Regions from separate parts of the Streptomyces sp. NPDC001604 genome, predicted to be linked through region 1. Evidence: riboswitches for the same ligand, from Rfam matches in the RefSeq annotation. Region 1 holds a riboswitch; each other region holds the start of a gene.
What was found. A riboswitch is a leader RNA that binds a small molecule or an ion and turns the genes downstream of it on or off. The one in region 1 is predicted to bind cyclic di-AMP.

Region 2: it holds a riboswitch for cyclic di-AMP, as region 1 does, so the genes downstream of both, ACFY1E_RS36875 (transglycosylase SLT domain-containing protein) here and ACFY1E_RS18020 (NlpC/P60 family protein) in region 1, are expected to answer to the same signal.
Region 3: it holds a riboswitch for cyclic di-AMP, as region 1 does, so the genes downstream of both, ACFY1E_RS21650 (peptidoglycan DD-metalloendopeptidase family protein) here and ACFY1E_RS18020 (NlpC/P60 family protein) in region 1, are expected to answer to the same signal.

What each region holds. Positions count from the first base shown of each region.
Region 1 is NZ_JBIAUY010000005.1:444,622-454,427, forward strand. Features, by position in the region: gene ACFY1E_RS17995 (DUF5691 domain-containing protein) at 1-487, shown strand, start outside; gene ACFY1E_RS18000 (cobalamin B12-binding domain-containing protein) at 697-1,113, opposite strand; gene ACFY1E_RS18005 (lipase family alpha/beta hydrolase) at 1,466-2,332, shown strand; gene ACFY1E_RS18010 (M23 family metallopeptidase) at 2,617-4,077, shown strand; gene pcrA (DNA helicase PcrA) at 4,165-6,651, opposite strand; cyclic di-AMP (ydaO/yuaA leader) riboswitch at 6,975-7,145, shown strand; gene ACFY1E_RS18020 (NlpC/P60 family protein) at 7,154-8,308, shown strand; gene ACFY1E_RS18025 (tellurite resistance/C4-dicarboxylate transporter family protein) at 8,408-9,382, shown strand; gene ACFY1E_RS18030 (hypothetical protein) at 9,360-9,713, opposite strand.
Region 2 is NZ_JBIAUY010000018.1:123,482-133,287, forward strand. Features, by position in the region: gene ACFY1E_RS36860 (ATP-grasp domain-containing protein) at 1-982, shown strand, start outside; gene ACFY1E_RS36865 (FAD-dependent oxidoreductase) at 1,050-2,252, shown strand; gene ACFY1E_RS36870 (HAD family hydrolase) at 2,387-3,244, shown strand; gene ACFY1E_RS36875 (transglycosylase SLT domain-containing protein) at 3,391-3,873, opposite strand; cyclic di-AMP (ydaO/yuaA leader) riboswitch at 3,878-4,047, opposite strand; gene ACFY1E_RS36880 (polyprenyl synthetase family protein) at 4,728-5,738, shown strand; gene ACFY1E_RS36885 (CHRD domain-containing protein) at 5,896-6,843, shown strand; gene ACFY1E_RS36890 (outer membrane lipoprotein carrier protein LolA) at 7,099-8,337, shown strand; gene ACFY1E_RS36895 (ABC transporter ATP-binding protein) at 8,423-9,400, shown strand; gene ACFY1E_RS36900 (ABC transporter permease) at 9,387-9,806, shown strand, end outside.
Region 3 is NZ_JBIAUY010000007.1:212,725-222,530, reverse strand. Features, by position in the region: gene ispG (flavodoxin-dependent (E)-4-hydroxy-3-methylbut-2-enyl-diphosphate synthase) at 1-767, shown strand, start outside; gene dxs (1-deoxy-D-xylulose-5-phosphate synthase) at 795-2,729, shown strand; gene ACFY1E_RS21675 (aspartate aminotransferase family protein) at 2,726-4,111, shown strand; gene ACFY1E_RS21670 (helix-turn-helix domain-containing protein) at 4,187-4,792, shown strand; gene ACFY1E_RS21665 (DUF6126 family protein) at 4,789-4,914, shown strand; gene ACFY1E_RS21660 (tyrosine-protein phosphatase) at 4,932-5,729, opposite strand; gene ACFY1E_RS21655 (alpha-galactosidase) at 5,900-7,969, shown strand; cyclic di-AMP (ydaO/yuaA leader) riboswitch at 8,285-8,443, shown strand; gene ACFY1E_RS21650 (peptidoglycan DD-metalloendopeptidase family protein) at 8,448-9,347, shown strand; gene ACFY1E_RS21645 (SGNH/GDSL hydrolase family protein) at 9,662-9,806, shown strand, end outside.

The DNA.
Region 1 (9,806 bases):
GGCCGCCGTGCGGCAGGGGGACCCCGAGTGGGCCCGTGCGCTCCTCGGAACCCCGTCCGCCCCGGAGGCCGGCGGTCCGGGCGCGGTGTCGCTGGCCGAACGCGCCAAGCTGCTCGGCACGCTGGGTGCAGCCGAACGGGCCGACTGGGTGGCCGGTTTCATCGCGGCTCACGGCCTGTCCGAGGCGTTTCAGCTGCTCGGGGTGTGCGCGGTGCCCTGGTCCGCGCCGCTCGGACGGGCGGTGGTGGACGCGCTCAACATCGCGCGGGACGCGGGGAGTTATCCATGGAGCTTCAGCGGAGTGATGGGCCTGGCCGAACGCTGTCTCGACCCCTCCGAGGCGAGCCGCCTCGACGGCCTGCTGGCGATACCCGACGAGACGGAGGACGCATCACCGGGGGCGGGCGGCTACTGGGCGGAGGCGTTCCAGCGCCTGGTGACGACCTTGCGGTTGCGGGCGGCGATGGCGGAGGAGCTGAGGGCGTAGGGCCTGTCTGTTGTGGCGCTCTCCGGCACTGCTTCAGCGCCGGTCAGCGCATGTCACCCCGTCGTGGGGGTCCCCCCGCTCGAGCGAAGCCGAGAGTGGGGGAGTTCGAGGACGAGGCCGTTCAGGCCGAAAGGGGGTCTGGGGGTGAAGCCCCCAGGGCCGGTCACCCCGTCCCACCCGCACCGGAGAACCCTCGCACCGCCGGAGGCCTACGCCCCTGCCGGCTGCCTGACATTGGCCCGCACCCAGTCCACGATCGACTGCGTCGTGGCCCCGGGCGTGAAGATCTCCGCGACGCCCTGCTCCTTGAGCGGCGCGATGTCCGCCTCGGGGATGATCCCGCCGCCGAAGACCAGGATGTCCTCAGCGTCCCGCTCCTTGAGCAGCTTGATCACCGCGGCGAAGAGCGTGTTGTGGGCACCGGAGAGGATCGACAGCCCGATCGCGTCGGCGTCCTCCTGGATCGCGGTGTCGACGATCTGCTCGGGGGTCTGGTGAAGGCCGGTGTAGATGACCTCCATACCGGCGTCGCGCAGTGCACGCGCGATCACCTTGGCCCCGCGATCATGGCCGTCGAGCCCCGGCTTGGCCACCACCACGCGGATCGGACCGGCTGCCACACCCATCACTGCCTCCATGAAGCGACTGCATCCATCCCTACCGACAAGTACTGGGTACCCGAACCGGCCCGGGAAGTGAACGAACGTTATCGCCAGCATCCCGCAACCGGCAGTTTCGCGGTGAAGACAGAGGGGGAAATCACACGATGGGACACGTTCACCGCGCACCGTTCCGGCGGGAACACGCGCAAGGGGAGCCGCAAAGAGGTCGCCGCACCACCGCGCCGCAGGCCGCGCGCCGTGGCGGTGCGGCGTGTCGGCGATGCCGTGAAGGGCTGCCGACCGCCTTCCTCGCGGCCTCCCACGAGGGCACACGGGGGACAGAGGCGTCCTCCTGCGTGCCGACAGGAGGTCGGCCATGAAGGTCACGAGGGCAGCGCTGCCCTTTCTCCCGCTCTGCCAGCGACTGCTCCCGAGCAGACTGGCGGGACTCTCCCTGGCCTTGCTGAAGGCGACCGCTCTGGAACTCGCGATCCTGGCGGGACACCTCCTGCTCTATCCCTCCGGCGTCGCGCAGGAACGCCGAGGACCATCCGCCCCGCTCCCGTCGGCGGACGGCGCCGCACAACTGCCGACCGGGACCAAACCCCCGGTCGTCCTCCTGCACGGCTTCATCGACAACCGCTCGGTCTTCGTGCTGCTGCGCCGCAGCCTCGCCCAGCACGGCAGGCAGCAGATCGAGTCGCTCAACTACTCGCCGCTGACCTGCGACATCCGCACCGCGGCAGAGCTGCTGAGCCGGCACATAGAAGAAATCTGCGAGCGCACGGGCAGCAGGCAGGTCGACATCGTCGGACACAGCCTCGGCGGACTGATAGCGCGGTACTACGTGCAGCGGCTGGGCGGTGACCTCCGGGTCCGCACTCTGGTGACGCTCGGCACCCCGCACTCCGGCACCCGGGTGGCACCGCTGGCGAACGCGCACCCGATCGTCCGCCAGATGCGCCCCGGCTCGGAGCTGCTCGAGGAGCTGACCCGGCCCGCGCCGGGCTGCCGTACGCACTTCGTGAGTTTCTGGAGCGACCTCGATCACCTGATGGACCCGCTGGAGACCGCCTGTATCGACCACCCCGACCTGCTGGTGCAGAACGTGAGGGTGAGCGGGATCGGACATCTCGCCCTGCCCGTGCACCCCGCCGTCGCGACCGGGATACGGCAGGCCCTCGACGCCGAGCGGACAGGAGCAGAAGCCACCGCGCACGCGGGCGGCCTGACCGTGGCCTGACCCCGCCCCTTTCGGCCACGGCCGGTACGGCCATGTCCCGCACAGCCGGCCCACAGCCCTGGGACGGTGCCCGGACAGCATCCGCACGGCCATACGACAGCCATTTGGCCTCGAACATCCTTCGAACACAGGGCCAAAGCCGTGCCCGTCGTCCCCCGAAACACGGCCGAATGCCCGTTTCCTGCGCGCACGAAACCTGTTGAAGATTGTCGAGCCCGTATACCGCCGGGTACAGTCACCGCACTGCTCTGGCAGCCCCTGTTGTCGAGGCGAAAGAGAAGTTGGTGAACGACCGTCACCCGTCGGGGACCATGACCCCGGCTCCGGCTTCCGATGCCGCCTCGGCGCACTACGCGTCGTACGGCACGCAGGAAGCCCAGTACGGCGACTTCACCACGTTCGGCGACTACGACTCCAACGGTTTTGCGACCGGCAGCCATGCCACCGCTACCTTCGCCGCAGACCCCCTGTTCGGCAGCCTCCCGGGCGAGGGCACGGGTTCGTACGACACCGGCCACTGGGCCACGGGTGGCCACCAGACCCTCAACTACGATGCGTACGCGGCCCAGCACCATGCCGCCTATGACACCGGCGTGTACGACACGAGCGTCTGGACCGCCGACCACCAGCCGCTTTCCGTCATCCCGCCGCAGGCCACCGGGCACGACGTCTCAGGTCAGTGGGATGCGAACGCCTGGCTGCAGCCCGACCACGCGGGCGGCCACGCAGACCAGACCCAGCAGTGGGAATGGGGCACCCAGGCCTTCGACACCGGCGCGTACGACGCCACGCAGTGGAACTCCGAGGGTCCCGAGACCGGCGACACGGCCCCGACCGCCGGCCCCGCCGACGACTACGAGCAGCAGGCCGAGCACGGTTCCTACGACGAATCCGTCCCGGACGGCGGCCGGTCGGACGCCACCGGGGAGCTGCCCTCGGTGGCCCCGCTCCTCGACGAGCAGGAAGAGGTCACGTCGGCTCCGGCGTCGCGCGCGGGCTCCCGCAGCGCGGCCCGTTCCCGCCGCCGCGCGCCCGCCAAACGGTCCGCGCTGCTGACCGTCGCCGTGCCCTCGGCGTGTGTGATGGGCGTGGCCGGTATCGCCGCCGCCTCCGTGGGCACCTTCACCGGCGACCAGGGCACCTCGACGACCGCGTCGGACGCCCATGCGGTGAAACCATCCGCCGCCAACAACAAGCTGGACACCCAGCTCCGGAGCCTCTCCGCCGGCGCCGACGACTTCGCCGACCGGGCCAGCCGTACGCAGGAGCGCATCGACCTCAAGGCCCAGCAGGAGGCCGAGAAGAAGAAGGCGGCAGCGGAGGCGGCCCGCAAGGAGCGGCTGCGTCCGAAGTACGTCCTTCCGGTCACCCAGAAGGGGCTCAGCGCCTACTTCGGCCAGGCAGGCATCAACTGGATGTCCGTGCACACCGGCATCGACTTCCCGGTCTCGTACGGCACGACGGTGATGGCCGCGACCGACGGCACCGTCCGCACGCAGTGGAACAGTGCGTACGGGAACATGATGATAGTGACCGCGAAGGACGGCACGGAGACGTGGTACTGCCACCTCTCCAGCTATCGCGTCGCCTCCGGTACGACGGTCAAGGCCGGCGACCCGATCGCGTACTCCGGGAACTCCGGCAACTCGACCGGCCCGCACCTGCACTTCGAGGTCCGCCCGGGCGGGGGTTCGGCGATCGACCCGCTGCCGTGGCTGCGGAGTCATGGGCTGGACCCGACGTAGGAGAGCCGGGGGTTGCGCCCCCAGACCCCCCATGTCCGGCCTGAACGGCCTCGTCCTCAAATGCCGGACGGGCTGTTGCAGTTACTCCTACAGCTTCTCCACCGGTGCGTACCTCAGCAGCAGGCGCTTCGGCTTGGTGTCGCCGAAGTCGATCGTCGCCTCGGCGTTGCCTCCCGTGCCCTTCACGGCCACGACCGTGCCGAGCCCGAACTGGTCGTGAGTGACCCGATCGCCCACGGCCAGCGAGACCACCGGCTTCTCGGAGGCGCGGCTCGTGGCGAAGCCGGACGCGCCCGACGCCGACGAGCGCGAGCGGGAGGAGGACAAAGAGGCGGCAAGGCCCGACGCCGGGCCGGAGGAGACCGGGGCGGTGGCGCCCGTCCGCTTCCAGTCGACGTGCTGTGCCGGGATCTCCTCCAGGAACCGGGAGGGCGGGTTGTACGACGGCTGCCCCCACGCGCTGCGCAGCGACGACCGGGTCAGATACAGCCGCTCACGCGCGCGCGTGATGCCGACGTACGCGAGCCGCCGTTCCTCCTCCAGTTCCTTGGTCTGGCCGAGGGCGCGCATGTGCGGGAAGACGCCGTCCTCCATGCCGGTGAGGAAGACGACCGGGAACTCGAGGCCCTTGGCGGTGTGCAGGGTCATCAGGGTGATGACTCCGGAGCCGTCCTCGTCCTCGTCGGGGATCTGGTCGGAGTCGGCGACGAGCGCGACGCGTTCCAGGAAGTCGGCGAGGGAGCCGGACTCCTCGCCCTCACCGGACTCCTGCTCGAACTCCAGGGCCACGGCGGCAAGTTCCTGGAGGTTCTCGATGCGGGTCTCGTCCTGCGGGTCGGTGGAGGCCTGCAACTCGGCGAGGTAGCCGGTGCGTTCGAGGATCGCCTCCAGGACGGTCGCCGGGCCCGCGCCGGACTCGACGATCGTCCGGAGGTCCTCCATCAGTGTGTTGAACCGCTTGACGGCGTTGGCCGACCGCGCGGCCATGCCGTACGCCTCGTCGACGCGGCGCAGCGCCTGCGGGAAGCTGATCTTCTCCCGCTGGGCGAGGGCGTCGATCATCGCCTCCGCGCGGTCGCCGATGCCGCGCTTGGGGACGTTGAGGATGCGGCGCAGCGGCACCGAGTCCTCGGGGTTGGCCAGCACCCGCAGGTAGGCCAGGACGTCCCGGACCTCCTTGCGCTCGTAGAAGCGGACACCGCCGACGACCTTGTAGGGCAGGCCGACGCGGATGAAGACCTCTTCGAAGACACGGGACTGGGCGTTGGTGCGGTAGAAGACGGCGACGTCCGAGGCCTTCGCCTCGCCGGCGTCCGTGAGACGGTCTATCTCGTCGGCGACGAACTGGGCCTCGTCGTGCTCGGTGTCGGCGACGTAGCCGGTGATGCGGGCGCCCGCGCCGGCGTTCGTCCACAGGTTCTTGGGGCGGCGGGACTCGTTGCGCTCGATGACCGCGTTCGCGGCGGAGAGGATCGTCTGGGTGGAGCGGTAGTTCTGCTCCAGCAGGATCGTCGTCGCGTCCGGGTAGTCCTCCTCGAACTGGAGGATGTTGCGGATCGTCGCACCGCGGAAGGCGTAGATCGACTGGTCGGCGTCGCCCACGACGCACAGTTCGGCGGGCTGCAGGTCGTACTCGTTCGGCGGTACGTCCTCGTCGTGCGCCCCGGTGCCGACGAGTTCCCGTACGAGCGCGTACTGGGCGTGGTTGGTGTCCTGGTACTCGTCGACCAGGACGTGCCGGAAGCGGCGGCGGTAGTGCTCGGCGACGTCCGGGAAGGCGCGCAGCAGGTTGACCGTCGTCATGATCAGGTCGTCGAAGTCGAGGGCGTTCGCCTCGCGCAGCCGCGACTGGTACATGGCGTAGGCCTGGGCGAGGGTCTTCTCGAAGCCGTCGGCGGCCTGGGCGGCGAAGTCCTCCTCGTCGATCAGCTCGTTCTTCAGGTTCGAGATCTTGGCGCTGAAGGACTTAGGCGGGTAGCGCTTGGGGTCGAGATCCAGGTCGCGGCAGACCAGGGCCATCAGGCGCTTGCTGTCGGCGGCGTCGTAGATCGAGAAGGAGGAGGTGAAGCCGAGCTTCTTCGACTCCCTCCGCAGGATGCGCACACACGCGCTGTGGAAGGTCATCACCCACATCGCGTTCGCGCGCGGGCCGACGAGCTGCTCGACGCGCTCCTTCATCTCGCCCGCGGCCTTGTTGGTGAAGGTGATCGCGAGGACCTGGCCCGGATGCACGTTCCGTTCGCCCAGGAGGTAGGCGATGCGGTGGGTGAGCACGCGGGTCTTGCCGGATCCGGCGCCGGCCACGATGAGCAGGGGGCTGCCGGAGTGGACGACGGCCGCGCGCTGGTTCTCGTTCAGCCCGTCCAGGAGCGCGGCCGGGTCGATCGCCGGGCGGGGGGCACCGTTGCGGTAGTAGGCCTCCCGGTCCGGTGGCACGTCGAACTTCCCGCCGAACAGATCGTCCGGAACCGGCTCCGGTCCGTGATCGCCCTCGGGCGGCGGCGGAGGTTCCTCCTCGTGCCCCCGGGGGGCCTGGAGGTTCGCCAGGAAGCTGTCGTCAAAGAGGCTGCTCATCGCTCTCCGAGTCTAGGGTGCCCCACTGACAGCCCGCCGCCGCCCTGAGCACATCGCCGGAATCCTCGGGCTCCCCTGGGCCTCCACGGCCGCAGAATCCCCGATTCTTCCAGACCTGGCCGCCAGGCGTCCTCTCGCTCTCCAGAACCGTGCCGTCACGGACCGTGATCGAATCCTCCCGGATTGCCGACCACGTGCGACCCGCTGACCGAAGGTCACGAAAATGTATCGGGCATATCGAACATCAACCTTCACAGGGGCCACACGAGTTGGCTACCGTTCCGGCAGGCCGCACGACCCCCACCGGCGAACGTCGCCGGGCCGCGCGGCCTCCGCCGAGTCCGGGGCGCCGCCGCGCATCCGGAGCCGGGGACCCACACCGACCTTGGGGTGAATCGGTCTCCTCCCTTTCGGGGCACGGACCGTAGGGCAACCCTTCCGAACCACCCGCCCGAACCCGACAGCTAACTCGGTAGGCGGAGCATGGAAGGAGTCGCCTCCCTTGGCGTCGCACCGCAAGTCGCGCCCCGCGGGTACGCGCGTAGCAGGCATACGCACCCCCGCCCTCGCCACGGCCGCCCTCACCTCGGTGGCCCTGCTGTCCCAGTCGGCGAACGCCGCCCCCGCCGCCGACGGCAAGCCCAGCCTCGAAGAGGTCGAGAAGAAGGTCGACGACCTCTACCGCCAGGCGGAGTCGGCCACCGAGAAGTACAACGCGGCCAAAGAGAAGACCACCAAGCAGCGCAAGAACGTCGACACCCTCCTCGACGACGTCGCCAAGCGCATGCAGAAGCTCAACGAGGAGCGGGACCGGCTCGGCTCCTTCGCCGCGGCCCAGTACCGGACCGGAGCCGCCGCACCCGACACGGCGACCTTCCTGCTCGCGGACTCTCCGCAGGACTACTTCGACCAGACGCAGCTGATGGGGCGGCTGACCTCCCGTCAGAAGAGCGCGGTCGACGAGTACTTCACCGAGCAGTCCGCGACGATGAAGAAGCGCCAGGAGGCCTCCAGGAGCCTCGAGACGCTGACCGCGACACAGAGCGACCTGCAGACCGCCAAGTCCGCGGTGCAGAAGAAGCTCTCCGACGCGCGCGAGTTGCTGTCGAAGCTGACCGCCGAGGAGAAGGCGCGGCTCGCGGCGATCCAGAAGCAGCAGCAGGAGGCGGCGGCCCGTAAGGCTGCTGAGCTGGCGAAGCAGCAGGCGGCGGCGGAGAAGGCCAAGGAAGAGGCCGCGGCCCAGGACGGCGGCTCCACCTCGGGCGCGGGATCCACCTCCGCCGGCGACTCCTCGTACGCCACCAAGGCCGAGAAGGCGCTCGCCTTCGCCCGCGCGCAGATCGGCAAACCGTACGTCTGGGGCGCCACCGGCCCCGAGTCCTACGACTGCTCCGGCCTCACCCAGGCCGCATGGAAGGCCGCCGGCGTCGACCTCCCCCGTACCACCTACGACCAGGTCAACGCCGGCACCACGGTCTCGCTGGCCGACGCCCGGCCCGGCGACCTGATCTTCTTCTACGACGACATCAGCCACGTCGGCATCTACATCGGCAACGGCATGATGATCCACGCCCCGAAGCCCGGCGCGTACGTCCGCGAGGAGTCGATCTACTACGGCGGCGAATCGATCATCCACAGCGTGGTACGGCCTGCCTGAGGCACCAGAGGGCAGGGCACGCGCGCGTGCGGGGCAGTTTGTGATGCACGCGCGCGTGGCCCGCCCTCAACCCGAGCCGCACTCCTTAGCATCGGCCCCATGTCCGGCCCGACCTTCCTCCGCGCCCGGTGGGCGCAGCGTTCGCCGGCGGCCGGGGCCGCCGTGATGGCGACCGGCAGTGTCACGCTCGGACTGCATCTGACGGGGCACGAGGTGCTGTCGCGGATCGCCCTGGGGCTGGCCTGTGTCTCCTGGGCGGTGCTTGCGGCGGGCTTCGGCGTCCGGCTGGTGCGGGAACCGGAGAGGTGGCGGGCGGAGGCGGGGACGCCGGGGGCGCTGAACGCCGTCGCGGCGACCGCAGTCCTCGGCACCCGGTTCTCCGCCCTCGGACGGCAGACCCTCGCCGAGGCCCTGCTCGCGCTGGCGGCCGTGCTGTGGCCGCTGCTGCTGGTGCAGGTCGCACGGCACTGGCGGCGTCACATGCCCGGCGCGGTGTTCCTGTGCTGCGTGGCCACGCAGGGGCTCGCGGTGCTCGGCGCCACGCTCGCCGAGGTCGAGGCGACGGCATGGCTCGCGCACGCGGCGCTCGCGCTGTTCTGGCTCGGCCTCGTCCTCTACGGCTGCGTGCTGGCCCTGTTCGATCTGCGACAGGTGACGGAAGGGCTGGGCGACCAGTGGGTGGCGGGCGGCGCGCTCGCCATCTCGGCACTCGCCGGATCGAAGCTCGTCGCGGCGGACAGCGCGCGCCTGTACCTGTGGGACGACGACGACCGCGGTGTCCTGCGCGCCGTCACCGTGGCGCTGCTCGTGCTCGACCTGGCCTGGTACGCCGTACTGCTCGTCGCCGAGGCGGTCCGGCCGCGGCGCGGCTACGACGTGCGGCGCTGGGCGACCGTTTTCCCGATGGGGATGACGGCGACGGCCGTACTGTCCGTCGCCGCCGCCCTCGACGCCCCGTGGCTGAGGCGGCCCGGGGAGGTGCTGCTGTGGATCGCGGTGGCGGCGTGGCTGGCCGTTGCCGCGGGGGCCGTCGCCGCGGCCCGCGCCGGCATCAGGTCCACAGCACCGCGATGAAGATGTTCGCCGTGGTGAGCAGGCCCACCAGCCCGAACAGGCTCTTGTCGATCTTCTCCTCGTCCCGCTTCACATAGACCAGGCCGAGGATCACGATCAGCAGGGCCAGCTTGATCCCGATCTTGATGTTGTTGACGTGATGGTCGTCGGCCTGGTTGAGGCCGACCAGGATCGCGCCCGTGACCAGCATCGTCAGCGCACCGTGCAGCATCCCCGGGACGAAACGGGCCTCGCCGCGGCCCATCGCCTTCATCTGGGTGAGGAAGCCGCCGAGGAGCGCGGCGATGCCGACGATGTGCAGGCCGACGAAGAGATGGATGAGTACGTCCATGAGGCCGGAGCTTAAACAGGGGCGCACGGGGCGCCGGACACCGCCCCCGGCCTTCATCGGTGGATCCTGCATATATGCGGCCCATAGCACCCC
Region 2 (9,806 bases), on a different contig from region 1:
CCTCGTCCCCACCGACGAGGAGGCAGCCGTCCTGATCGCCGAGCACCAGGACGAACTCGCCGGCCGCTTCCTGTTCCCGCGGGTCGAGCCCGCCCTGCCCCGCCGCCTCGCGAGCAAGCAGGGCCTGCACGAACTGTGCGTGGAACACGGCATCCCGAGCCCCACGGCCGCCTTCCCGCAGTCGTACGACGACATCGTCACGTTCGCCGAGAAGGCCCGCTTCCCGGTGGTGGCCAAGAACCGTGAGGCCTTCGTACGGCGCAAACGGCCGGCGGTGAACGGCACGACGCGGATCGCCACCCGCGAGGGCCTGCTCGGCCTGGCCCGCGACTGGGGCGAGTGTCCCGGGGTGATCCTCCAGGAGTACCTGCCCAGGGAGGACGCCGAGGACTGGATCGTGCACGCCTACTTCGACCAGGACTCGACGCCGCTCGCGATGTTCACGGGCGTGAAGGTGCGCTCCTGGCCGCCGCACGCGGGCATGACGGCCAATGCGTATGTGGTCGACAATCCGGAACTCGCGGACATCGCCGCGCGTTTCATCAAACAGATCGGCTTCACCGGCGTCATCGACCTCGACCTGCGCTTCGACCGGCGCGACGGACAGTACAAACTCCTCGACTTCAATCCACGCATGGGCGCCCAGTTCCGGCTGTTCGAGAACGAGTCGGGGGTGGACGTCGTCCGCGCCATGCATCTGGACCTGACCGGCCGCTCCGTCCCGGAGGGGGAACAGCGGGCCGGCCACCGGTACATCGTGGAGAACATCGACCTGCCCGCCCTGCTCGCCTACCGCCGCAGCGGCTATACGACGCCGCACGCACCGGCGCACGCGAGCGGGACGGAGCTGGCCTGGCTCGCGGGTGACGACCCGCTGCCGTTCCTCACGATGCTCGCGCGCTTCGTACGGCCGGGCGCGAAGCATCTGTACCAGCTGTGGCGGACCAACCGCCGTGGCAGCTCCACCAGTTCGGGCGGCTAGCCGACCGGTCAGCGGTCCGAGACGAACCACACGAAGTGACGAAGTGAGCGTCCTGGGGAGGGACTTCGTGATTCAACCGGTTGCAGTCATCGGCGCCGGGCCCTTCGGCCTGTCGACCGCCGCCCATCTCCGAGCCCGCGGACTGCCGGTCCGTGTCTTCGGCGAGCCCATGGTCAGCTGGCGCGACCACATGCCCGCCGGAATGCTCCTCAAGTCGACCCCTGCCGCCTCCAGTCTGGACGCGCCGCAGCAGGGCCACACACTCGCCGACTACTGCGACGCCGCCGGCATCAGGCGGCTGGTGACGGACGAGGACATCATCCCCGTCGAGACCTTCATCTCCTACGGCGAGTGGTTCCAGCAGAAGCTGGTGCCCGAACTGGAGCAGGTGCGGGTGGTCTCGGTGGACCGGCACAAGGGCGGCGGCTTCGAACTCAAACTGGACTCCGGGGAGTTGTTCACCGCCCGCGCGGTCGTCGTGGCGACCGGCCTGTCCGGCCTCGCACACCTGCCGGCCGAACTGGCCACCGCCGCGGCGGACGGACCCACCCCCACGGGCCCGGTCTCCCACAGCTCCCAGCAGCACGACCTCACGCGCTACGCCGGCAAGGAACTGATCGTGGTCGGCGCAGGCCAGTCCGCGCTGGAGACGGCGGCGCTGGCGGCGGAGGCGGGCGCACAGGTGCGGGTGGTCTCCCGCGGCCGCGGCAGGGTCGCCTTCGGCGCACCGCCGTGGAAGCAGCCGAAGCTGCGCCCCGAGTCGCCCTTCGGCCGCGCCTGGTCCCTGTGGGCCCTCAGCTACTACCCGCACCCCTACCGCTATCTGCCGGCCGAGACCCGCCACTACCTGGTGCGGCGCGTCCTCGGCCCGCTCGGGGCGTGGTGGCTGCGTGACCGCTTCGAGGGGAAGGTTCAGGTCAGCGAGGTCGACCGGATCGTGGGGGCGGACGCGGCCGACGGCTGCTGCAAGCTGAGGGTGCGTACCCACACGGGCCGCATCCTGGACATGTCCGCGGACCATGTCATCGCGGCCACCGGATACCGGGTGGACATCGCGGCCATGGACTTCCTGGGCCACGAACTGCGCACGCGTCTCGCGGTGAGCCGCGGCACCCCCAAACTGGGCGCGGGATACGTCTCCTCGGTCCCCGGCCTGTACTTCACCGGCCTGCCGGCCGCGGCGTCGTACGGCCCGGTGATGCGCTTCGTCTGCGGCACCGAGTTCGCCTCTCCGAGGCTGGCCAAACACCTGGCGGCAGCGCACGGCTAGGCAGCGGCCGCGGGCTCCCGCCGGACGATGAAGAGCCCACAAGGATAGGGGAGTTGAGCGAGGGACGGTGGGGCAATCGGCCGTCGTCCGGTTCGCGATGAGTCGGTGGGGCGTCCTGTCCGTATTCTCTGATCATGGCCGCACCCACCGCATATGCACTCATCGCCACCGACCTGGACGGCACGCTGCTCCGAGGCGACGACACGCTCTCCGACCGGTCCCTCGCCGCTCTGGCACGGGTCGCCGGGGCCGGCGCCCGGCACCTGGTCGTGACGGGCCGGCCGGCCCCCAGGGTGCGGCCGCTCTTCGACCAACTGGGCGGCAGGGGGCTCGCGGTGTGCGGGCAGGGCGCGCAGGTCTACGACGTGGGCGCGGACCGTCTGCTGTGGTCCGTCACCCTGGACCGGGAGCTGGCCGAGACCGCCCTCGGCAAGATCGAGGCCGAGGTGGGCCAGGTGTACGCGGCTGTCGACCAGGACGGTGTGGAGGGACTCACGCTCATCGAACCGGGCTATCTGATGCCGCATCCGACGCTGCCGGCGGTCCGCGTCGACCGGCGCGACGACCTGTGGTGCGAACCCATCAGCAAGGTGCTGCTGCGCCATCCCGCCCTGTCCGACGACGAGTTGGCGGCGACGGCGCGCTCGGTGGTGGGTTCGCTGGCCACCGTCACCATGTCGGGACCGGGGACCGTCGAACTCCAGCCATGCGGCATCACCAAGGCGACGGGCCTCGCACTGGCCGCCGCGCACCTGGGACTCGGCCCCGAGCAGACGATCGCCTTCGGTGACATGCCCAACGACATCCCCATGTTCGACTGGGCCGCCCACGGCGTCGCCATGGCCAATGCCCACCCCGAACTCAAGGCGGTGGCCGACGAGATCACCCTGTCGAACGAGGACGACGGCATCGCCGTCGTCCTCGAGCGAATGTTCTTCGAGTTCGGGGAGCTCGATGAGCTCCATGAACTCGGAGAGCTGGAGGAGCTCTGAGCGGCCTCAGCGAAGTCCGCTACGTTACGGCAGCGCTCCTTCAGGGGCGCGGGGCTGTATTGACTTGCGGCTCCGCCGCGGGGCGCGACCAGCCACGAAGGCGCCGCAGCCGACGAACGGCCGATCGCGGCACTCCCACGGAGTGCTCAGTACGCACCGAACACGTTGTCGATCGACCCGTACCGCGCGGCGGCGTACTTGCAGGCGGCCGTGATGTTCGCGATCGGGTCGAAGGGGTTCATCGCCGTGCCGGGCACATGGTAGGCGAGGAACGTCGGGTCGATGACCTGCAGCAGTCCCTTGGACGGGGTGCCGGCGACCGCGTTCGAGTCCCAGTTGTTGATGGCGGCCGGGTCGCCCGAGGACTCGCGGATGATGTTGCGGTAAATGCCGTTGTACGTCCCGGGGATACCGTTCTGCTTCATGACCTGGAGGGCGCCCCGGATCCAGCCGTCGAGGTTGTCGGCGTAGCCCATCGACTTCACGTTGGCGACGGTCGGGGTGGCCGCGGACGCGCTGTTCGCCCCGATGAGCGGGAGGGCGAGAACGGCGGCGCCGGTACCGGTGACGGCGAGCTTGCGGGCGAGGCGGTTGCTTCTGGGACGGCGGTGCTGACCTGTTGCAGGCATGGCGGGATCCTCTCCGTCGCCTGCGAGGTGAGCTGTCGGGTTCGGGCGGGGAGATGCCCGGCCGCGCAGCCGTACGGCCACGCGACTTCACCCCTAGCCGGCCCGGGACGATGCCCGGTCCGGCGGCCTACCTGGTTCCCCCGCTCCTGCCGTGCGAGTCAGTTGGTCGATGGTCGTGTCCGGGCGGCGGCAGGATTCGGCGTCCACCCGACAGGCCGGGAACGTATGCGAGAGCACATGGCGGGAACAAGGGTCGGCCTCACAGATCACGCCTGTTGACCTTGCTCTGAGGCTTATGGGGCACTTGATCCTTTGCGGTTGCCAAGTCTCAACTCGCGTACGGGAGAGGGGAACCGGCGAGAGGGCAGCGCTTGTCGGCCCGTACTGCCGTGTGAGTCAAGTCACCGGCATTCGCAAGAGTGGCAAATAGGGCAATGGCCCCAACTCGTGGTCAACCAGCCGCCCATCGCCTCATTGGGGGGCGAAAGCGGAACCTGGCGTGTGGTGCACGTCGTTGTCATGGCGGTCGCCCGTCGAGCACCCCGTGCCGGGATCCGGAGGTCCTCGTGAGTCGTTTCCTGAGGGAAGGGCACTCGGGCGTACCGACTCGTACGGACGCACCGGGGGACACGCCGAGAGGCGCGCCGGCCGACACCCCGATAGACAAGTCGATGGATATCCGTTCTTATCGGTTGATCGAAAACATACCGGTCGTGATCCGATACCGCCCAGGCTGGACGGGTGGGCGGCATCGGTGATCGAAAGGTGACCGGATACGCTGACTTGAGTGATGTCAGCGACCTATCGACAAACCGTGTAACCGCCAGTAGACACCAGCAGACAGGAGACCCCTCGTGACCGTCGTCGGGCCGTTCGGGCTGAGCGTGCGGGACCAGGCTCTGGAAGCCGATGTCCAGGCCGGATTGGCGGCCGTCGAGGAAGGTTTGCTCGAAGCCACCAAGAGTGAGGTGCCCTTCATCACGGAGGCCGCCCAGCACCTGGTGCGGGCGGGCGGGAAGCGGTTCCGCCCGCTGCTCGTGATGCTCGCCGCCCAGTTCGGCGACCCGTATGCACCGGGGGTCGTGCCCTCGGCCGTGGTGGTGGAGCTGACCCATCTGGCGACGCTGTACCACGACGACGTGATGGACGAGGCCGCCGTGCGGCGCGGCGTCGACAGCGCCAACACCCGCTGGGGCAACTCGGTGGCGGTCCTCACCGGCGACTTCCTGTTCGCGCGCGCCTCGCACATCCTCGCCGACCTCGGGCCCGAGGCGGTCCGGGTGCAGGCCGAGGCGTTCGAGCGCCTGGTCACCGGGCAGATCCTGGAGACGGCGGGGCCGCAGGACGGCCGGGATCCGGTCGACCACTACCTGGACGTGCTGGGCGGCAAGACGGGCTCGCTGGTGGCCGTGTCGTGCCGCTTCGGGGCGATGATGTCGGGCGCCGACGAGACGGTCGTGGACGTGCTCACGCAGTACGGGGAGCGGCTCGGAGTCGCCTTCCAGCTGGCGGACGACGTACTGGACATCGCCTCCGAGTCGCGCGAGTCCGGCAAGACCCCGGGCACCGACCTCCGCGAGGGGGTCCCCACGCTTCCGGTGCTGCGGCTGCGGGAGCGGGCGGCCCGGCTGGGGCTTGCCGAGGACATCGCCCTGTGCGAGCTGCTGGACTCCGACCTGAGCGACGACGCGCGGCACGCCGAGGCGCTCGCCGGACTCCGGGCGCACCCGGCGCTGGAGCAGGCGCGCCGGGACACGGTGCGCTACGCGGAGGACGCGCGAGCGGCGCTGGCTCCGCTGCCGGAGTGCGATGCGAAGCTCGCGCTGATGGAGATGTGTGACGCCGTGGTGCATCGGGCCGGCTGAGCTGCCGTTCGAGCGGGCTCTGACCTGCACTCCAAGCGATGTGGCGTACGTCACACATCTGGACTGAGTCCAGAATGAGATCGCTTCCGTAGTCATCCTCAGAAGGCCGACGCAGGGGGTGTCGGCCCGTCTACGGGGAGACAACAGAATCATGCGCATGAACACGACGTTCTCGAAGCGCCGTAAGAGCCTGATGGCCACCGCTGTCGCGGTGGCCGCCGCCGGGGGGATCGCCGCCGCGGTGATCCCGGCCCACGCCACCGGAGGGGCCGCGTCCGACGGCACCGGGGGAACCCTTCTGGCCGCCAGTCTGCGCGGGGCCAACGAGGTGCCCGTCGCGGGCGGTCCGGCCGTCGGTGACCAGGACGGCGCCGCTCTCGAGTTCATCAAGGTGCAGGACGACAAGGTGTCCGTCGCCGTGACCTGGCGCGGCACCGGCAAACCGACCATGCTCCACATCCACCAGGGCGCCAAGGGCACCAACGGCGGCGTCAAGGTCGACTTCACCGACCTGCTGAAGAACAGCAAGCGGCACAGCGTCACCGGCACGGTCCAGGTCAAGGACGCCGCCCTGCTCGCCGCTCTCAAGTCCGACCCCGGTTCGTTCTACGCCAATCTGCACACCACCGAGTTCCCCGGCGGAGCCGTCCGTGGCCAGCTCCACAAGGTCACCGTCGCCGCCTTCGACTTCCGTGACGCCCTGCACAACTTCCAGGCGTCCGTGATCAAGGGCAAGCAGATCTACGAGTGCAAGCCTGCCGCCGCCGGGGGCTACGCCTTCGCCCAGCGGGATGTCGGCGCCCTGCTCGGCGGCGGTATCCGGCACTCCTTCGTCGCGCCCAACTCCGGTACGCCGCAGTGGGTCGCACCGGACGGAAGCGCGGTGACCGGAGCCGTCCTGTCCAAGACTCCGAACGGGGACGGCAACATCCCCGAGCTCGACCTCAAGGCCACCCGGTCCGGCAAGCACCACGGCCTGCTCGCGAACACCACCGAGATCCTGCGGCTCAACACCGTGGGCGGAGTGGCCCCGGCCGGCTCCTGCACGCCCGGCGAGATCGTAGGAGTCCCGTACCGGGCGGACTACGTCTTCCTGCAGAACTGACGGGAGCTCACCTCGGGCGGCGTCTTCCCTCCTACGACCCCTACGGGTCGGGGCAGGCGCCGCCCTCTCGCGTCATACCCCAGGTGTACACGGAGTTGGCCCCCGGGGCTGACGCTTCCTCCTGGCCGATTTGGTGAGATGGAAACCACGGAAATCACCACTGATCACCGATTCGGGTGAGAATGGCGGCTCGGGGTGGACAACGGAAACACGCGAGTTGGACAAGCCGCCGCCGACGACGGAGGTAGCGCACACATGGCACCGTACGAATCCGACGACAGCACGACCGCCGGGGAGGCCGACGACCTGCGCGCGGGTCGTCGCAAGGCCGCGCGGTACGTCGTCCCGGTCGCGGTGGTGGGGGTGGCGGCGGCGACCATCGGGCTGGTCCCGGCGCTCGCCGACTCCGGTGACCCCGACCTGCCGAAGATCAGCGCGCAGCAACTCATCGACAAGATCGCCAAGTCGGACGTACAGCAGGTGTCCGGCACCGTGAAGATCACCACGGACCTGGGGCTGCCGGACCTCGGCGGTCTGGAGAGCAGCCTGACGTCCGGCGCCGGCAGGTCGGGCGACGGCTCGTCCGCCGACCCGACCTCCAAGCTCACGGAACTCGCCACCGGCACGCACACCCTGCGCGTCGCGGCCGACGGCCAGGACAGGCAGAAGCTGTCGCTGCTGGAGAACGCGGCCGAATACAGCATCATCCACAACGGCAAGGACGTCTGGGGCTACGACAGCCAGTCGAACGAGGTCTACCACTCGACCGCCCCCGCGGGCGCGGAGAAGCAGCAGAAGCAAGACGTCCCCGCCACGCCCGAGGACCTCACCAAGGACGCCCTGAAGTCGGTCGACTCCACCACCTCGGTGACCGTCGAGGGGACCGCCCAGGTCGCGGGCCGTGACGCGTACCGGCTGGTCGTCAAGCCGAAGCAGTCCGGTTCGACGGTGGGTCAGATCACCGTGGCCGTGGACTCGAAGACCGGGCTGCCGCTGAAGTTCACCCTGACCCCGGCGAGCGGCGGCGCCGCCGTGATCGACGCCGGCTTCACCCAGGTCAGCTTCGCCAAGCCGAGCGCCTCGACCTTCGACTTCACCCCGCCCAAGGGTGCGAAGGTCACCGAGGACAAGCAGGGCGACCACACAAAGGGCCACTTCGAGGGCGGCCCGAAGGGCGACCACAAGGCCTCCGGGCCCCACGGCAAGCCCGGCCAGGACCTCGGCAAGGGGGCCGACGGACCGAACGTCATCGGCAAGGGCTGGAACTCCATCGCCACCTTCGACACCGGCGGCGAGGGCATCCCGTCCGGCTCCAAGGCCGGCGGCCAGTTCGGTGGCTTCCTCGACTCGCTCGGCGACAAGGTCTCCGGCAAGTTCGGCTCGGGCACGGTCTTCAAGACCCGCCTGATCAACGCCCTGATCACCGACAAGGGCAAGGTCTACGTCGGCGCGGTGAGCAAGGACGCCTTGATCAGGGCGGCGAACGCGGGCTAGCCCCGGGAACCTTGCGCGGGGCCCGAGCGTAGTCACTGTACGTAGTCGTCGCGTGAGGTCGTACCAGTGCGAATCGAGGAAGCCGATGGACGAGGAGTCCGCCACGGAGCCGGAGCAGAGCGAGCCGCCGGGTGACAGCCTCATCGCCACCCATGGGCTCACCAAGCGCTACCGCGGCGGGCAACTCGCCGTCGACGGCCTGGATCTGACCGTCCCGGCGGGCAGCGTCTTCGGCTTCCTCGGTCCGAACGGCTCGGGCAAGACCACCACCATCCGCATGCTGATGGGCCTGATCGAGCCCACATCGGGTACGGCGCGCGTCCTCGGGCGGCCCATGCCGCGTGCCTCGCGCACCGTGCTCCCGCACGTGGGCGCCCTCATCGAGGGCCCCGCCCTGTACGGCTTCCTCTCCGGCCGCGACAACCTGCTGCGGTACGACGCCGCCGACCCGACCGCCGATCCGCGCACCCGCCGTGCCCGTGTCGCGGCCGCGCTGGACCGGGTGGGCCTGACCGCGGCGGCCGGCAAGAAGGCGAAGGCGTACTCGCTGGGCATGAAGCAGCGGCTCGGCCTCGCGGCGGCGCTGCTGCAGCCCCGCAGACTGCTCGTGCTCGACGAGCCGACCAACGGGCTCGACCCGCAGGGCATGCGTGAGATCCGCTCCCTGGTCAGGGAGTTGGCCTCCGACGGCACGACGGTCTTCCTCTCCTCCCACCTGCTCGACGAGATCGAGCAGGTCTGCACCCATGCCGCGGTGATGGCGCAGGGTCGTCTGATCACCCAGGGCGCCGTGGCCGACCTGGCCGCGGGGGTGCGCGGCCGGCTGGTCGTGTCCACGCCCGACCTCGGGGACGCGGCCCGCGTGCTGAAGGAGCAGGGCGCCGCCGATGTCGTCGTCACCGACGACCGGGTGACCGCCGAGCCCCCCGACCGCGACCTCGCCGAGGTGAATGCCGCGCTGGTCACAGCCGGCGTCCGGGTCCGTGGCTTCGGCGTGGAACGGGCGTCCCTGGAGGACGCCTTCGTGGCACTGACGGGGGAGGGGTTCGATGTCGCAGGCTGAAGCGGTCGTGACCGAGGTGCGTCAGCCGAGTCCCTTGTGGACCTTCGGGCTCTTCCGCAGTGAACTGGTCACCACGTTCCGCCGCTGGCGGACCCTCGCGCTCCTCGCCGTGCTCGCGGCTGTCCCGATCCTGGTCGGCATCGCAGTCAAGATCGAGACCAGCGGCAGTTCGCCGGAAGGCCCCGGTCGCGGCGGCGGCCCCGCCTTCATCTCGCAGATCACCAACAACGGCCTGTTCCTGGTGTTCACCGCGCTGGCCGCGACGCTCCCGTTCTTCCTGCCGATGGCGATCGGCGTCGTCGCGGGCGACGCCATCGCAGGCGAGGCGAACTCGGGCACCCTGCGCTATCTGCTGGTCGCCCCGGCCGGCCGCACCCGCCTGCTGCTCACCAAGTACGCGACCGTG
Region 3 (9,806 bases), on a different contig from region 1:
AGGAGATCGCGCGGGCCGCGAAGGACCACGGCACGCCGATCAGGATCGGGGTCAACGCCGGGTCGCTGGACAGGCGGCTGCTGCAGAAGTACGGCAGGGCGACTCCGGAGGCGCTCGTCGAGAGCGCGCTGTGGGAGGCGTCCCTCTTCGAGGAGCACGGCTTCCGGGACATCAAGATCTCGGTCAAGCACAACGACCCGGTCGTGATGATCGAGGCGTACAAGCAGCTCGCCGCGCAGTGCGACTACCCGCTGCACCTCGGCGTGACGGAGGCCGGTCCCGCCTTCCAGGGCACGATCAAGTCGGCGGTCGCCTTCGGGGCGCTGCTCTCGCAGGGCATCGGCGACACCATCAGGGTCTCGCTCAGCGCCCCGCCCGCCGAGGAGGTCAAGGTCGGCCTGCAGATCCTGGAGGCGCTGAACCTCAAGCAGCGTCGGCTGGAGATCGTCTCCTGCCCGTCCTGCGGCCGTGCCCAGGTCGACGTCTACAAACTGGCCGACGAGGTCACGGCCGGACTTACGGGCATGGAAGTCCCGTTGCGGGTAGCCGTGATGGGTTGTGTGGTCAACGGCCCGGGTGAGGCGCGGGAGGCGGACCTCGGGGTCGCCTCCGGCAACGGCAAGGGGCAGATCTTCGTCAAGGGCGAGGTCATCAAGACCGTACCCGAGTCGAAGATCGTGGAGACCCTCATCGAGGAAGCGATGAAGATCGCCGAACAGATGGAACAGGACGGCGCGTCGGGGGAGCCGGCCGTCACCGTGAGCTGAACAGCACGGACCGAAGGGGGCCCGAGCGTGACCATTCTGGAGAACATCCGGGGACCACGCGACCTGAAGGCGCTGTCCGAGACGGAGCTTCGCGAACTGTCCGAAGAGATCAGAGAGTTCCTGGTGCACGCGGTGGCCAGGACCGGCGGGCACCTCGGGCCCAACCTGGGGGTGGTGGAACTCTCCATCGCGCTGCACCGGGTCTTCGAGTCGCCCGTGGACCGCATCGTCTGGGACACCGGCCACCAGAGCTATGTCCACAAGATCCTGACGGGCCGTAAGGACTTCTCCAAGCTGCGCGGCAAGGGCGGCCTGTCCGGCTATCCCTCGCGCGAGGAGTCCGAGCACGACATCGTCGAGAACAGCCACGCCTCCACGGCGCTCGGCTGGGCCGACGGCCTCGCCAAGGCCCGCGAGGTGCAGGGCGAGAAGGGACACGTGGTCGCGGTCATCGGCGACGGCGCCCTCACCGGCGGCATGGCCTGGGAGGCGCTGAACAACATCGCGGCCGCCAAGGACCGCCCGCTGATCATCGTCGTCAACGACAACGAGCGCTCGTACGCGCCGACCATAGGCGGGCTCGCCAACCACCTCGCCACCCTGCGCACCACCGACGGCTACGAGAAGGTGCTCGCCTGGGGCAAGGACGTCCTGCTGCGCACACCGGTCGTCGGCAACACCATCTACGAATCGCTGCACGGCGCCAAGAAGGGCTTCAAGGACGCCTTCGCCCCGCAGGGCATGTTCGAGGACCTGGGCCTCAAGTACGTCGGCCCGATCGACGGGCACGACATCGGGGCCGTCGAGTCGGCGCTGCGCCGCGCCAAGCGCTTCCACGGACCGGTCCTCATCCACTGCCTGACGGAGAAGGGCCGCGGCTACGAGCCCGCCGTCGCCCACGAGGAGGACCACTTCCACACCGTCGGTGTGATGGACCCGCTCACCTGCGAGCCCCTCGCGCCCTCCAATGGGCCCTCCTGGACCTCGGTGTTCGGCGACGAGATCGTCGCGATCGGCGAGGAGCGGGAGGACGTCGTCGCGATCACGGCGGCCATGCTGCACCCGGTGGGGCTCGGCAAGTTCGCCGCCCGCTTCCCGGACCGGGTGTGGGACGTCGGCATCGCCGAGCAGCATGCGGCCGTGTCCGCGGCCGGCCTCGCGACCGGCGGTCTGCATCCGGTCGTCGCCGTCTACGCCACCTTCCTCAACCGAGCCTTCGACCAGCTGCTGATGGACGTGGCGCTGCACCGCTGCGGGGTGACGTTCGTGCTGGACCGGGCCGGTGTCACCGGCGTCGACGGGCCCTCCCACAACGGCATGTGGGACATGTCGATCCTCCAGGTCGTGCCGGGGCTCAGGATCGCTGCGCCACGCGACGCCGACCAGCTGCGGGCGCAGCTGCGGGAGGCCGTCGCCGTCGACGACGCGCCGACGCTGGTCCGCTTCCCGAAGGAGTCGGTCGGGCCCGAGATCCCGGCGATCGACCGGGTGGGCGGCCTCGACGTCCTGCACCGCGGCCCGGACACCCCCGAAGTGCTGCTGGTCGCCGTCGGCGTGATGGCACCCGTGTGCCTGCAGGCCGCCGAGCTGCTGGAGGCGCGCGGCATCTCGTGCACCGTCGTCGACCCGCGCTGGGTCAAGCCCGTCGATCCGGCGCTCCCGGGGCTCGCCGCCGAGCACCGGCTGGTCGCCGTGGTCGAGGACAACAGCCGTGCGGCCGGAGTCGGCGCGGCGGTCGCGCTGGCGCTGGGTGACGCCGAAGTCGACGTCCCCGTACGGCGGTTCGGCATCCCGGAGCAGTTCCTCGCGCACGCCAAGCGCGGGGAGGTGCTGGCCGACATCGGCCTCACGCCGGTCGAGGTGGCCGGACGGATCAGCGCGAGCCTCGCCGTCAAGGAGGCCGAGGACACCCTGGCCGTCAAGGAACAGCTGGACGGCACAGTCAAGGAGAAGGCTGAATGACCAAGGAGTTCGACCTCGGCGCACTCCTGGCCGAGCGCGGAGCCGAGCGCTACGAGCTGCACGGGAAGTACCTGAACCACCAGCTCCCGCGCATGCTGCACACCATCGGCTTCGACAAGGTCTACGAGCGCGCCGAGGGCGCCCACTTCTGGGACGCGGACGGCAACGACTACCTGGACATGCTCGCCGGGTTCGGGGTGATGGGCCTGGGCCGCCACCACCCCGTCGTCCGCAAGGCGCTGCACGACGTCCTCGACGCCTCCCTCGCCGACCTCACCCGCTTCGACTGCCAGCCGCTGCCCGGGCTGCTGGCGGAGAAGCTGCTCACGTACAGCCCGCACCTGGACCGGGTGTTCTTCGGCAACAGCGGTACGGAGGCGGTGGAGACCGCGCTGAAGTTCGCCCGGTACGCCACCGGGAAGCCGAGGATCCTGTACTGCGACCACGCCTTCCACGGCCTGACCACCGGCTCCCTTTCGGTCAACGGCGAGGACGGCTTCCGCGACGGCTTCGCCCCGCTGCTGCCCGACACCGCCGTACCGCTCGGCGATCTCGACGCCCTGGCACGGGAGTTGAAGAAGGGAGACGTCGCCGCCCTGATCGTCGAACCGATCCAGGGCAAGGGCGTGCACGAGGCCCCGCCCGGCTATCTGCGGGCCGCGCAGGAGCTGCTGCGCAAGCACAAGGCGCTGCTCATCGCCGACGAGGTGCAGACGGGCCTGGGCAGGACCGGAGACTTCTACGCCCACCAGCAGGAGGAGGGCGTCGAGCCGGACCTGGTGTGCGTGGCCAAGGCGCTCTCCGGCGGTTATGTGCCCGTCGGTGCCACCCTCGGCAAGGACTGGATCTTCAAGAAGGTGTACTCGTCGATGGACCGGGTGCTGGTCCACTCGGCGAGCTTCGGCTCCAACGCCCAGGCCATGGCCGCCGGCCTCGCGGTGTTGTCCGTCATGGAGAACGAGCAGATCGTCGCGAACGCGCGCGCAACCGGTGAGCAGCTGAAATCCCGGCTCACGGCCCTGATCGACAAGTACGAACTGCTCGCCGACGTCCGCGGCCGCGGCCTGATGATCGGCATCGAGTTCGGCCGGCCCAAGTCGCTCAAGCTGCGCAGCCGCTGGACGATGCTGCAGGCTGCACGCAAGGGCCTGTTCGCGCAGATGGTCGTGGTACCGCTGCTGCAGCGGCACCGGATCCTCACCCAGGTCTCCGGCGACCACCTGGAGGTGATCAAGCTGATCCCGCCGCTGATCATCGGCGAGCAGGACGTGGACCGGTTCGTCGACGCGTTCACCGCCGTCATGGATGACGCGCACAGCGGCGGCGGCCTGATGTGGGACTTCAGCAAGACGCTGGTGAAGCAGGCGGTCGCCAACCGGTAGACGGTTGCGATCGGTGTTCTTGCCTCTGAGGCAAGAAATTTGCCGGAGGGGCAAAGCTCCGGCTGAATGGAGGGCATGAGCTCTCAGGAAGCCGAAGCGGAGCTTCCCGCTGTCGCACCCCAGCTGCGCGCGCTGCGCCGTCGTGCCTCCCTCACGCTGGAGGCCGCGGCGCGTGCCGCCGGGCTGTCGGCGGCACATCTCTCCCGGCTGGAGACCGGGCAGCGTCAGCCGTCGCTGCCGATGCTGCTCGCGCTCGCGCGTATCTACGGTACGACGGTGTCCGAGCTGCTGGGCGAGACGGTCGCCGACCAGGACGCCGTGGTGCGCGCCGCCGAGATGGAACCGACCGCCGCCGGCGGCTGGACCTACTTCCAGGCCGGCGCGCCCGGCCGAGGGATGCAGGCCCTGCGGGTCCACGTGCCGCACGGCTCGCAGGGCGACATCGTGCGGGTGCACCCCGGCGAGGAGTGGCTGTACGTCCTCAAGGGACGGCTGCGGCTGCGCCTCGGGGACGCCACGCACCGGCTCGCCCCCGGCGACAGCGCCCACTTCGACTCGCTGACCCCGCACCGGCTCGCCGCCCAGGATCCCGACGGCGTGGAGCTCCTGTTCGTGCACACCCTGCTGCAGAGCCCGACGGCCACGCTGTGTCTGGGCCCGATCACCGGAGAGATGCCATGAGCAACAGCAACATGGAGGAGAAGTTCCCCCGCGCCCTGTGGGTGCGCCTGATCATCTACATCGCGGTGGGGCACCTCTTCGCGGCCTTCGTCTACCTGCTGTTCGCGGTGGGGGCGAAATAGCGGAATGTCAGGTGCGATCAGTCGAGCAGCCGCTCGCGCAGCAGCCCGCGGAGTTCCGGGGTGAGCCCCAGGCCCTGCTCCAGATAGGTGTCGACGTCGCCCCACGTCCCCTCGATCGTCTCGAAGGCCGCCGTCAGATACTCGGCGCGCGCCTCGAACAGGGGACTGAGCAGCTCCATCACCTCGGGGGAGTAGGCCGCGGCGGAGCGGCTGCTGCGGTGCACCTTGTAGCGGCGGTGCTTGGCGTTCGACTCCAGGTAGTCCGCGACGATCGCCTCGCGCTCGACGCCCAGCGCGAGCAGGGTCACCGCTATGGACAGGCCCGCACGGTCCTTGCCCGCCGCGCAGTGCATCAGGGCGGGCACACTGTCCTCGGCGAGCGAGCGCAGCACGCGCGCGTGCTCGGTGGTGCGCTCCTTGATGATCCTGCGGTAGGAGACGATCATGCGGTTCGACGCCTTGCCGTCGCCGAGGAGCTCGCGCAGCTGCTCGATCTCGCCCTCCCTGACCATCTTCCAGAACCCGGCGCCGTCCGCCGGGTCCGTCAGGGGGAGGTTCACATTGCGCACGCCCGACAGCTCGACGTCCGGGCCCTCCAGCTTCTGGTCCGCGGCGTTGCGGAAGTCGAAGATGGTGTGCAGCCCCAGGGAGGACAGGAACTCGGCGTCCTCCTCGGTCGCGTGCGCGAGGTGGCCGCTGCGGTACAGCACCCCGTAGCGCACCCGCCGTCCGTCCACCGTCGGAAGTCCTCCCACATCACGGAAGTTGCGGACTCCGGAGAGCTCGGGTTCGGTCGACGGCACCTGCTGCGTCACGGGGGCTCCTCCCAGTCCGCCCGATCGGCGCGGCTCGTCGTCGGGCGCTCTCCCGACGATACGACATGGATTCCTGAGGCAATGAGTTGTCCACAGGCGTTGCGACCAGGCCCCACGTGCCTTGATGATGTTGCGGATTGGTCGCACCTGTTCGGACGTGTGAGGGCTTGATGCTGGAGATCGCAGACAACGGCCGTACGTGGCTCCTCTCGGGGCCGGCCAGCAGTTACGCCGTCCACCTCACCGAGGACGACGAGCTGCTGCACCTGCACTGGGGCCCCCGGATCGCGCTCGCCGACGCCGAGGCACTCGCCGTCCGCCCGCTGCCCGACTACCGGCCCTTCGAGTCCCCGCTCGACGGGCGCGAGGAGTACCCCGTGGAGGGCGGCCCCCGCTTCGTGCGGCCCGCCCTGTCCGTGCGCAGCGACGAGCGGCGCGGCACCGAGTGGCGCTTCGAGCAGTACGAGGCGGAGGGGGACCACCTCCGGCTGGTCTTCCGGGACGGCGGGCTCGCGATCACACTGCACTACCGGATGCGGCACGACGTCGTGGAACGCTGGGTGACCCTCGACAACGAGGGGCCCGCCCTGGAGCTCCTGCGCGCCGACTCCGCGACCTGGACACTGCCCGATCGCGAGGACTGGCGGCTGTCCCAGCTGCACGGCCGCTGGGCCGCCGAGTCCCGGCTGACCGCCTCGCCTCTCACCTACGGCGAGAAGATCATCGGCAGCCGCCGCGGCCACACCGGCCACCAGTACCTGCCCTGGGTCGCCCTCGACACCGATGCCACCGAGGAACGCGGCGAGGTCTACGGCTGCGCTCTGGGCTGGTCGGGTTCCTGGCGGATCGCGGTGGCGCAACTCCCGGACGCCCGCGTGCAGATCACCGGCGGCGCCGGTTACGACGACTCCGGGCTGCTGCGGCTGGAGCCGGGGGAGTCGTACCCCACCCCCGTCTTCGCCGGTCTGTGGAGCGACGGCGGCTTCGGCGGCGCGAGCCGCGCCTGGCACGCCTACCAGCGCGCATACGTCATCCCCGACGCCGACCAGGACCGGCCGGTGCTGTTCAACTCCTGGGAGGCCACGGAGTTCGACATCTCCGAGGAGCAGCAGGGCACCCTGGCGCGGCGGGCCGCGGCGATCGGCGTCGAGCTGTTCGTGGTCGACGACGGCTGGTTCGGCAAGCGCACCAGCGACCGCGCCGGACTCGGCGACTGGACGGTCAACCGGGACCGCTTCCCGAACGGCCTCAAGCCCCTCGCGGACTATGTGCACGCCCTCGGGATGCAGTTCGGCATCTGGGTCGAGCCCGAGATGGTCAACCCGGACAGCGAGCTCTACCGCGCCCACCCCGACTGGGTGCAGTTCCAACCGGGACGAAAGCGGACGGAATTCCGCAACCAGCTCGTTCTGAACCTGGCCCGGGAAGACGTCCAGGAATACCTCTGGGAACAGCTCGACGCGCTTCTCTCCAGCGCCCCGATCGACTATGTGAAGTGGGACTTCAACCGCTGCTTCACCGACGCGGGCTGGCCCGGGGAACCCTACCCGCAGCGCCTCTGGGTCGATCATGTCCGCGCCCTGTACGCCCTGTTGGACCGACTGCGGGCTGCCCACCCCGATGTCGCCTTCGAGTCCTGCTCGGGCGGCGGCGGACGGATCGACCTCGGGATCATGAGCCGTACGGACCAGGTGTGGACCTCCGACAACACCGACCCGCTCGACCGGCTCGCCATCCAGCACGGCTTCAGCCAGATCCACCCCGCGCGGGTGATGGCCGCCTGGGTCACAGACAGCCCGAACACCCAGCTCAACGGCCGGGTCAGCTCGCTGCGCTTCCGGTTCGTGAGCTCCATGGCCGGCGTGCTCGGGGTCGGCGGGGACCTCACCCGGTGGACCGAGGAGGAGCTGGCCGAGGCCGGCGAGTGGGTGGCGCTCTACAAGGAGATCCGGCCACTGGTGCAGCACGGCGACCTCTACCGGCTGCGGCCGCCGCGGGGCGGGCTGAGTGCGGTGCAGTACGTGCGAGGGGACGAGGCGGTCGTCCTCGCCTGGCTCCAGGCACAGAGCCACGGCGAGCCCGTACCGGCGCTGCGACTTCGGGGCCTCGAACCGACAGCGTCGTATGAATGCCCTGAAACGGGCGAAATCCACAGCGGTGCCGTATTGCTGCACCACGGACTGCGTACCGGATTGCGCGGTGACTTCGACGCGGCAGTTTTCCGTCTGCGGCGCATCTGAGCCTTCTGTCCGGATTGGCGCTCCTTCCACCCCTTCATTCCAACTCGCTCATGAATAGGGGACCCTGGGGCAGGGGCACGTGAGGAGCGTCATATCCGTGACGGTGCGTGGCGCGTCATGTCCACGTAATTCCAGGGCTTTACAAGGCGTTTGACGGAGACGATCACCCGGGAATTCACGCAGGGTCACCCGCTTTTCCCTCAAGGGATCAATAGAAACGCTTTCACGGGGAACCGGCACTTGTTCCTTTGCGTCCCAGTCGCTTACGTTCGCCACCAATCCGGACGGACGCCCAATCCTGCCGCCGCCCGGTGCCCGCAGAACTCACCCGTGAACGGCAGGAGCGGGGGACCCACAGGTACAACAGCCTGTTCCGGTCTCCGGAACGGCTAGGGGTAAAGCCGCGTCGCATGCGCGGCCGGGCATCTCCAGTCCGAACCCGACAGCTCACCTCGCAGGCGCCGGAGAGGAATTCGTCATGCCCGCGAAGGGTAAGCACCGTCGTCCGAAGCCCCAGCGCTTCACCCGCTCCATCGCCGTCGCCGGAACCGGTGGCGCCGCACTCGCTCTCCCGCTCATGGGGGCCACCGGCGCCCATGCCGCCACCACCCAGTCCGTTTCCCAGACGGTTTCGAAAAAGGCCGTCCAGTCCCTTCCGGTCGCCGAGAAGAAGGCGGACCGGAAGAGCGCCGCAGGGAATGCGGGCGTGCGGACCTATTCGGTGCGGACCGGCGACTACCTCTCGAAGATCGCCGAAGAGCAGCATGTCGCCGGCGGCTGGCACAGGCTCTACTCGGACAACCGCCGGGCCGTCGGTGACGACCCGTCGCTGATCCACCCGGGCCTCAAGCTGACGATCGGCCGGAAGGCCGCGACGCACACCACCCAGTCGTCGCCCTCGTCCGCCTCGAAGACGTCCTCGTCGGCGGCCAAGGCGACCGCCACCAAGGCCTCCGAGTCCGCCCCCACCGGCTTCACCCTCCCGGTGATCGGCGGCACCATCGGCACCGGCTACCACGTGGCCGGCAGCATGTGGTCCAGCGGCTACCACACCGGCGTCGACTTCGTCGTCCCGACCGGCACCTCCATCAAGTCCGTGGGCGCGGGAACCGTCGTCTCCGCGGGCTGGGGCGGCGCCTACGGCAACCAGGTCGTCGTCAGGCTCGCCGACGGCTACTACGCCCAGTACGGCCACATGTCCCAGATCTCCGTCTCGGCCGGCCAGACCGTGGCCGCGGGCCAGCAGCTCGGCCTCTCCGGCGCGACCGGCAACGTGACCGGCCCGCACCTGCACTTCGAGATCCGCACCACGCCCGACTACGGCTCCGACGTCGACCCGGTCGCCTACCTCCGCTCGAAGGGCGTCGGCGTCGGCTGACCTCTCCTCACAACCACCTGCCTGACAGCCGCCGAAGGCCGGACCCCGATCCCCGGGTCCGGCCTTCGGTGTGTCCGGCTGCGCCATGTCTGCCGAACACCATTCGCGTACCGCCGACTTGAGGGTCGAAGGCTCGCCCCGCAACATCGCTGACGCCTCAACGTCCCTGGTAGGAGGGTTATTCCGGGCTTGGCGAACACTTTAGAAGTGGCTTATCTCACCGCGCGTCAACCCTTTCCTACGGTCGCGTAGGTCACATTCAAAGGTGAATCATGGTCGATGTGGCAGACGATTCGAAGAGTGACAGCAGATCAGTGATCGGGTCGTACGTTGCGGTGGGGGACAGCTTCACCGAGGGCGTCGGCGACCCCGGCCCCGACGGAGCGTTCGTCGGCTGGGCCGACCGGTTCGCGGTGCTCCTCGCCGACCGGCGACCCGAGGGCGACTTCAGGTACACGA